3 regions of the Lactobacillus sp. ESL0228 genome follow, and region 3 is predicted to be linked to each of the others. Evidence: predicted binding sites of a transcription regulator. Region 3 holds the regulator's gene; each other region holds the start of a gene.
What was found. Region 3 encodes HrcA, which represses chaperone genes, less so after heat shock. Its sites were predicted from a motif close to TTAGCACTCNNNNNNNNNGAGTGCTAA; they were not measured.

Region 1 (3,293 bases), on a different contig from region 3:
AAAATTAAACTGTATGGCTGGTGACGTACCTTTTCGGTCAATTGACCACCTTCACCATAGCCAACATATCCCGGTGCTGACCCAATTAGCTTATTCACGGCCATTTGATCTTGATATTCCGACATATCTAAGCGAATTAAATGATTTTCGCCACCAAACAATTGAATTGCTAATTGTTTAGCTAGTTCTGTTTTACCAACACCGGTTGGACCAGTGAGTAAAAACGAGCCAGTAGGACGATTATTATCTTTAAAAACTTGTTTGCGGGCAATTGCATCCGTGATAACCTCGATAGCATTATCTTGATCAATTACAGTTGCTTTTAATTTTTCAGCTAAGTCAAGGTTCTTCTGCCCTTCACTTGCATGCAATTCACTCATTGGGATCTTAGTCTTAGTTTCAATTAAAGCATAAATATCCTGGTCTGTCACACGCGGAACTGAAGCTTGGTCTAAATGATCCATTTGCTCACGTAATTTTTCAATTCGTTTCTTGAGTTCACTCGCCTTTGCATAATCTTCATTTTGTGCAGCAGAAGTTTTTTCATTTTCTAATTGCTTAATCTGTTTTTTCAGACTTACTTCATCATTTGGTACAGCATCAAGCCCCTTCTTCGCTCCAGCTTCATCAATTAAATCAATTGCCTTATCCGGTAGATAACGTCCTTGAATATAACGCTGTGACAATTCGACTGCTAAGCGTAAAGCACTATCACTATATTTAACATGATGATAGTCCTCATATTTTTTCTTAAGACCTTCTAAAATTTTAACCGTTACATCAGTAGAAGGTTCTGGCACATCAACTGGTTGGAAACGTCTTGCCAAAGCCGCATCATTTTCAATTTGACGATACTCTCCTGTCGTCGTTGCACCAATTAGGTTTAAGTCACCGCTAGCTAAAGTTGGTTTTAAAATATTAGAGGCATCACCACTATTATTTTCCGAATCTGTTGACCCTGCGCCAACAATATTATGCAATTCATCAATAAATAGAATGATATTAGGGTTGTTTTTAGCTTCATCAATTACTTTTTTCAAGCGTTCTTCAAAGCTACCCCGCAAACTAGAACCTGCAACCATATCGTTAATGTTAATTGCAATGATATGCTTATCCTTCATCTTTTCGGGAACATCGCCTTGAGCAATCTTTTGGGCTAACCCTTCAACAATTGCCGTTTTACCAACTCCAGCCGGTCCAATTAGCACTGGATTATTCTTCTTGCGCCGACTTAAAATTTCAATAACCTCTTGAATCTGTTCGTCTCGTCCAATCACTGGATCATATTTATTATTTTTGGCTTGTTCAACTAGATCGACACCGATAGGCTTTTTCTGTTGTGCTTGAGCATTTGTGTTCAGATTTTGCGGTGCCATATTCATACTGCCTGAATAATGAATTGGAATTGATCCGTTACTATTATTACTATCATTAAAGAAAGAATTGTTTAATTCATTAAACAAATTATCAAATTCATTGTCAAAATATGTCATATATAGCCACCCCTCACATAGGTTATAAATTATTTATTAGCACTCAAAAGCTTTGAGTGCTAATTTCTTATACTTTATATTTTAGCAGGTTATCCACAGAGTGCAAGAGATATGTCTTATTTTTCCACAACTAAGTCTAAGATCAATCTTAAATAGAAAAAGCTTTAAAGATAGTCATTAATTGATTATCCTTAAAGCATTAAGATTATTTTTGATATAATTTTAAATGTTTTTGCAAATATCCTGCTGTTAGGCTTGCCTGCTTTGGGAGAATATCACGAGGAGTACCATCAGCTACAATTTGACCACCATTTTTTCCACCTCGTGGTCCCAAGTCGATCATATAATCACTATTTGCCATCATATCTAAATCGTGGGTAATAGTAATAATGGTTGCATCATGATCCAGCAATTTTTGCAAGACTTTTAGCAGAGTTCTCACATCTTGTGGATGTAAGCCAACTGTGGGCTCATCAAAAACAAACAAAGTTCCTTTTTGCTGGCGATGCAAATGCTTGATTAATTTTAATCGTTGCGCTTCTCCACCGGATAATGCAGGAGTCGCTTCGCCTAAGTGTAAGTACCCCAATCCCATTTCATGCAGAGTGGTCACTGTTTGCAAGATTTTGGGTTCACCCTTAAATAGCTTCTTGTTTAAAGCTTCATCCACAGAATAAGCGAGTACATCAGCAATGCTCAGGTTATGCCATTTAACTTGTAAAACTTCTTTATTATAGCGATGACCATTACATAAAGAACAAGTTTCAACTATATCGGGTAAATACTGTATGTCCAGTGCAATCACGCCACTACCACCACAAGCTGGACATGCTCCCTGCTTATTATTGTATGAAAAGTACGAAGCTGGATAATGTAACTGCTTGGCTAATGGCTGACGTGCATACAATTGGCGTAAATTATTCATGATATCAGTATAAGTTGCAACCGTTGAGCGCTGATTCTTACCTACAGGAGTAGAATCAACACTGACTACATTATTAATCCCAGTTGCAGATAAATCTGTAACCCAGCTTGGAGTGCTTTTATGCGCTTTTTGTGCCTTTAAGGCCGGAAGCAAAGCATCGAGAATTAATGTAGTTTTTCCGGCTCCAGAGAAACCAGTAACCGCCGTCATTTTGCCCAGCGGAATTTGGACATGAACATTATTAAGATTAAAATGATGGTCAACCGTAAAGTCTAATTTACCTTGCTTAAAGAGTTGCTGTTTTGAAGCTGGTTCCCGCACTAACAACTGTGCAGTTCCGGTTAAATATGGTCCTATTAATGAATTTGAATCTTGTTTAAGCTGATTGGGCGTTCCTTGAGAAATAACTTGTCCGCCTTGACTGCCAGAGCCTGGACCAATTTCAATTACCCAATCAGCCGCATCAATAATTGCAGTTTCATGATCAACAACTACTAAAGAATTCCCCTGATTAATAAGCTCATGAAAAATATCAATTAATCCGTCTATGTTAGCCGGATGTAATCCTACCGATGGTTCATCCAATACATAGAGTACACCAGTAGTTTCCGTTCTTAAAGTTCGCCCCAGTTGAATTCGCTGTAATTCACCGGTTGACAAGCTATTGGCAGGTCGATCAAGACTTAGATAATCTAAACCTAATTTTAATAATGGTGTAACTTGATGCAATAATTCGCCCAACAGATTTTCCGCTAAATCTTGCATTTCTATGGGTAATTCCTGTTTAATTTTGTCTAAGTATTGTGGTAACTCACCCAACGTTAATTGTTCAGCTGCCACAATGCTTTTCCCAGCAACCAATTGCTGCCAGCGGC
Region 2 (3,293 bases), on a different contig from region 3:
ATATGGACTAACCTTGATATGTTTTACATAGTTATTAAAGTCTTTTTGAGACATATCCAGCAGGTGTTGTGCGTTATATGGATCTTTCAAATTATTTAAATCATAACCAACAATGTGACCTGAAGTTAAATTGGTATGACTTAATAAACTAGTGTATGCCCAACCTTGCGAAACAGTCACTCCTTCAGGTATATGACCAACACGGTTAATATTGTCATCCGTTGGGTCTTTAACGCTTAATAAAACTGGTTGATAAAACCGCGTTCTCAAAGTTAAGTCACCACTCTTAAATTCATGTGGGGTGGTTTCTGGGCTATATTCATTTGGATTAATGTAGTTAATAGAAGAACCGTAGTGCGTCTTCCAAGCCTGATAATCGCTAGTTCCTTTTTGAGCAGGGAACGAATTTACTTCATTAGGATCGGCAATTCCCTCAGTGGTACTTTTTCTAATGGTAACTTTAACAATAGCGGTTGTATTACCGTAAGTATACTTAACTTTATAAGTTTTGGGTTTAGAACAAGTGATGCTATCACGAGATACTTGAACCTGATCATTATCAATTACTGTTCCCCATTTATTAGTTACATACGAAATTGCATCCTTGGGGAAGAAACTATAAAGCTCATTCCTAACCAAACTAACTGTCTTAGGCACGGCAATTTGGTTTCTTGCAAAAAACTTTTCATTAACATAACCAACTTCACGACCATTAACATAGATTCTCCAGTACCGATTTTTTTTAGTTTCAATCAGTTGGTCAGATTGAATATGACTATACCGAAAATTAATTCCATCAGCGACCTTTTTACTGACTTTACCATCAGAGATTTCTTTCCAAACTTTATAGTTTTTATTACCAGCGACCTTAGTCATCATTGAATAACCCGTAATGGTTTGCTTAGGCTGCTTTTCTTTCTTAGTGTTTTTATTGCCTGCATTACTGGTTGTACCAGCATTATTATCGATATCGCCCGCATCATCATCCATTGGTTCTTTAGCAGAACTATTTGCATCATTTGGTGTTTGCGATTGCTGTGATGATTTTGGCTGCGAATTTGTCGTATCAGCTAGAACCGGATTAGCGGATACATGAGCTGTAAGCGCTAAACTACCAAGTAACATCATCGAGAATGTTGCTATTTTATTAGAAAGCTTCAAAATATTTCCTCCAAAAATTAAATTCATTCTCTAAGTATATAACAATAGTGTCGTGATATATAATACAAATTTGATACACTTTCATTGACAGCAATCAATGTAAGTGATTTAATTAGCACTGTACTTTTTAGAGTGCTAAAAATTTGAACTTAAATTTAGGAGGTTAAAAAATGCTCGTACCTACAGTTATTGAACAAACTGCTCGCGGTGAACGTTCATACGACATTTACTCACGTTTGTTGAAAGATCGAATTATCATGCTCAGCGGTGAAATCAACGATGACTTGGCTAATTCAATTATTGCGCAATTATTATTTCTTGATGCTCAAGATAACACCAAGGATATCTCCCTTTACATTAATTCTCCTGGTGGTGTCATTACTTCTGGTTTAGCAATCATGGATACAATGAACTTTATTAAATCGGATGTTTCTACAATTGCAATCGGAATGGCTGCATCAATGGCCTCAATTCTTTTAACCAGTGGCACTAAGGGCAAACGGTTTGCATTACCAAATTCTACTGTTTTAATTCATCAACCTTTAGGTGGTGCTCAAGGTCAGCAAACTGATATTCAAATTGCTGCCAATGAAATCTTGAAGAGTCGTGAAAAGATCAATAAGATTTTACACGAAACCACTGGACAGCCACTTGAAAAGATTCAAAAAGACACTGAACGTGACAATTACTTAACAGCTGAAGAAGCAAAGGATTATGGCTTAATTGATGAAATTATGGCCAATCAAAAGAAATAGTTACACTAACTAAATGAAAGACTTATTAACACAATGCAAAATTTGTGTGGGGACTTTTTACAACACAGTAAAAGAGCTAACAGCTTCGTTTGTAAAACGAGGGTTGCTAGCTCTTTATTTTATTCATTTAAATTTTGTGCCAACTCATGTAACTTTTTAAATCGGTGATTGGCACCAGATTTAGAAATAGGTCCATCTGGAACTTGCGCAGCTATTTCCTTTAAAGACAATTCCGGATTGGCAAGCCTTAATCGTGCAATTCCCTGTAATTTTTCGGGAATACTTTCTAAGCCAACTTTGCGTTCCAGAAATTCTATATCTTCAACCTGTTTAGCCGCAGCTGTTGCAGTTTTTTTCAAGTTGGCAGTATCACAGTTAACCAATCGATTAACCGAATTACGCATATCACGCATAATTCGCAAATCTTCAAATGCCAACATAGCATTAAACGCCCCAATAATATGAAGAAAATCACCGATTTTTTGTGCTTCTTTCAAATACACAATATAGCCACGGCGTCTCTTAGTAGTTTTAGCATTTAATTGAAAATACCGATTCATTAAATCCAACAAATCATTATTATGATCCTGATAAGCAGAATAAATTTCTAAATGATAGCGACTCGTTTCTGGATTATTGACGCTGCCACTAGCCAAAAATGCTCCACGCAAATAAGACATTGCCCCTTCTCGCGAAGAACAAATACGTTTTGGAATCCGCGTAATCAAACCATTATTAGAAGTTAAAATTTCTAAATTAGTCAAAATTTCCTTAACATGATTTTGTAATCTAACTAAATATTGATTATTTTTCTTCAGTTTCATTCGGCGAGATACAATTAACAACGGTTCTACATGATAGGCCGTCTTAATTAACAAAAAAATCCGTCTAGCAATCGCTGGATTTTCAGTTGTTATATCAAGACTAAACTGATGATCATGAAAATTCAAAACACCATTCATACGCAAAAAAGCTGCCAACTCAGCTTTGGCATGTTCAGGATGAATTGTTAGCGAAGTCAATTCTTTTTTTACTTGGCTTGCATAACTTGACATTAATCATCTATTCCTTTCTGCGTGACATTGCCGCAAACGCTCGATTAATAATTTCCTTAGCTACTTTTTGACCATCATGAAAAACTAAACCACTATGCTGATCAATAAAGTCATCAGTTATTACCCGACATCCTTGCAAACGTAAGCCAGTAAAATCATTTTTAACAGGTTCAATATAAGCATCATAATCATTGGGATCAAATTTCGACATATCAATTTCAGCACCATTAACTAAAGTAGTGTCAATATAATGCCCCCCTAAATGATTGTTAATTACAGCTACATGGTCACAATCTGAGAAGTGATCCGTTTCACCTAATTG
Region 3 (3,293 bases):
AAGGCAATGCAACAATTTGTAGGAAGAATAGAGCAAGTGCCACCAATTTATTCAGCTGTTCGAGTTAATGGACGACATTTATATGAATATGCTCGAGAAAATATTACGGTTGAGAGACCAAAAAGACTGGTCAATGTTTTTTCGTATAATCTAGTTGGTACGCCAACTTTTAATAAAGAAAAAGGGCAAGAGGAATTTAGCTTTCAAATTGAATGTAGTAAAGGTACGTATGTTCGTTCTCTTGTCAATGATTTATCCAATAAATTGAATATCCCGGCCACAATGAAAAGTTTACGTCGTACTGCTAGTTCTGGCTTCGATATTAGTCAAGCGGTCAAGTTAGATGACATTGTTTGCAATCCATCCCACATTGTTGAATATATTCAACCGATCGAAACATTTTTTAAGGATTACCAACAACTAAATTTAACTGAAGATCAATGGAAAAAAGTTCAAAACGGTGCAGCAATTTCATTACAAACGAATGAAAAACAAGTTGCTTTACGTTACAATAAAAAGGTTAAAGCAATTTATCATGTGAAAGGACATCTTTATTGTCCCGAACTGATGCTTTTACAAAATAAATAGTTGAAATGAAGGTCTCAACGTGCAAATTATCCATTTAAATTATCCAATTACAGATAATATTGTTCAGGGTAAACTAATATTGGCTTTAGGCTTTTTTGATGGTGTTCATCGTGGACATCAACAACTTATCAAGATTGCAAAAAAAACTGCAATAAAAAAAGATCTGCCTCTAATGGTAATGACATTTGATAGACATCCTAAAGAAGTGTATCAAAATGCTGGTGTAACGTATATTGACAACTTAGATGAAAAAGCATATAAAATGCAGAAACTTGGCGTAGATTACTTATTGGTAATGCATTTTAATAAGATGTTCAGTAGACTAACTGCACAGAAATTTGTTGATAATATTATTGTCAAATTACATGCTGACACAATTGTTGCAGGTTTTGATTATACCTATGGTCCTAAAGATGTAGCTAATATGCAAAATTTACCACAGTTTGCTAAAGGTAGATTTGATATTATTAATGTTCCTGAACAATGCTATGATGGACAAAAAATAGGCTCAACAGAAATTAAAAAGGCAATTGGTGCAGGGAATATGACTTTAGCTAAGAAGTTATTAGGATTTCCATATGTAATGTCTGGTTATGTTGGTCATGGACTACGAAATGGACATAAGTTAGGCTATCCTACTGCTAACTTAGTTTGGGATACAAATAAAGTGATTCCTAAGATAGGAGTCTATGCTACTAAAACAAAAATTAATGGCAAGTGGTACAATTCAATGACCAGTGTCGGTTATAATGCTACAATCAATGACGATTCAAAAATTTATATTGAATCAAACTTGTTTGGTTTCAATCAAGATGCATATGATCAAAAAATGATTATAAAATGGTATAAGTATACAAGAGGAGAAATTAAATTTAGCAATTTAACCGACTTGAAAAAGCAAATGGTTCAGGATGAGGCAGAAATAAAAGCATATTTTTCTAATCTAAATAAATAGACTAATCTATTTATACAAATTTGTTCAAAAAAATTAGCACTCAACTTGACAATCTGCTAAAACCTAGTATCATAATAATTGTTAGCACCTTTGAAGTGTGAGTGCTAAAAGTGAGGGCGATATTTATGTTGACCGAACGTCAAGAACTAATTTTAAAAACTATTATAAATGATTTTACGCAAACGCATGATCCTGTAGGCTCTAAAACTGTTATGAATCAGTTACCAATTAAAGTTTCTAGCGCAACAATTCGAAATGAAATGGCTCTATTGGAAGAGCGGGGATTGATTGAAAAGACCCATCTGTCTAGTGGACGTGTGCCATCAACTGATGGATATCGTTATTATTTGGACAATTTAGTTGAGCCTCTTCAAATTCCATCTTCTGTTTATAAAAAAATTATTAATCAGTTTAGTCAACCGTTTCATCAAGTTAATGAAATTGTGCAAGAAGCCGCTAAGATTTTGTCTGATTTAACAAATTATACAGCTTTTGCGGAGGGTCCTGAAAGTAGTACATTGACTATTACCGGTTTTCGAATAGTTCCCTTGTTCAGTTGTCAGATCATGGCTATTTTAGTAACTAGTGATGGTAACGTTCATAATCAAGTTTATCAATTGCCATCTAATGTTAATGGCGATGAAGTAGAAAAAGCTGTTCGAATGATAAACGATGAACTTGTTGGTAAAACATTGGGGGATGTATCACCAACCATATTAAGTCATGTACTAAATAAGAAATTTAACAGTAGTCATATCGATGGTTTGATTGAACTAGTGGAAGATGTTATTAATGAAGCAGCTAGTGAGCAAATGTATGTCGATGGTCAAATCAATCTGCTCAATAATACATCTTTAAATGATGTAACCAGCTTACGAACGCTTTATGACTTAATTGATCATGAAGATCTAATTTCACACTGGATGAGTCAAGGAACAATTACGAATAATAATCATTCTCCCATTCAAGTCAGTCTAGGTTCAGAATTATCTAATGATTTGCTAAAAGATTATAGTTTGTTAACAGCAGAATATAGCGTTGGTTCTCATGGTAAAGGTGTAATTGCTTTACTTGGCCCCAATAATATGCCATATTCGCAAATAATTAGTTTATTAGAATATTTCAGGAATGAATTAGCTAAAAAAATGCTTGAGTATTATGGTCGATTTAAATAAAGGAGGTTAACGTGAGTAAAGAAAAATTTACTAGCGAACAGGATTTGGATAAGGCTCAATCACAAACAACTAAAGCAACTGATAGTGATACTAACAAAATTAATAAAAAGAAGTCAAAATCTATAGAAAATAAAGAAGTGGCTGAATTAACTAAGTTGCGCGAAGAAAATAAAGATTTAGAAGATAAATTTTTACGTAGCCAAGCTGAAATGCAAAATATGCAAAATCGGTATAATAACGAGCGGGCACAGTTGATTAAGTATGAATCACAATCATTAGCTAAAGACGTTTTACCTGCAATGGATAATTTAGAGCGGGCTTTAGCAACTAAAGTTGACGATGAAGCTTCTAAGCAATTAAAAAAGGGTGTTGAAATGACCCTTGATTCGCTTGTAAAAGCCATGAAAGATCATGGAATTAGCGAAATTGATGCTGAAGGTGTGGAATTTGATCCAACTTTGCATCAAGCGGTTCAAACCGTTGATGCCGAAAGTGATGATCAAAAAAATCATGTTGTGCAAGTTTTACAAAAAGGATATTTATATAAAGATCGTACATTAAGACCAGCAATGGTT

Region 1: F5ESL0228_RS07925 (ATP-dependent Clp protease ATP-binding subunit) is a predicted target of HrcA. The motif match lies at 1,530-1,556, and genes of this name have one in related genera.
Region 2: clpP (ATP-dependent Clp endopeptidase proteolytic subunit ClpP) is a predicted target of HrcA. The motif match lies at 1,274-1,300, and genes of this name have one in related genera.

Annotation. Positions count from the first base shown of each region.
Region 1 covers NZ_REHJ01000011.1:179,759-183,051, forward strand. The annotation lists gene F5ESL0228_RS07925 (ATP-dependent Clp protease ATP-binding subunit) at 1-1,493, opposite strand, end outside; gene F5ESL0228_RS07930 (AAA family ATPase) at 1,699-3,293, opposite strand, start outside.
Region 2 covers NZ_REHJ01000007.1:213,349-216,641, reverse strand. The annotation lists gene F5ESL0228_RS02960 (SH3-like domain-containing protein) at 1-990, opposite strand, end outside; gene clpP (ATP-dependent Clp endopeptidase proteolytic subunit ClpP) at 1,332-1,916, shown strand; gene whiA (DNA-binding protein WhiA) at 2,036-2,971, opposite strand; gene yvcK (gluconeogenesis factor YvcK family protein) at 2,979-3,293, opposite strand, start outside.
Region 3 covers NZ_REHJ01000008.1:315,651-318,943, reverse strand. The annotation lists gene truB (tRNA pseudouridine(55) synthase TruB) at 1-588, shown strand, start outside; gene ribF (riboflavin biosynthesis protein RibF) at 608-1,543, shown strand; gene hrcA (heat-inducible transcriptional repressor HrcA) at 1,669-2,718, shown strand; gene grpE (nucleotide exchange factor GrpE) at 2,730-3,293, shown strand, end outside.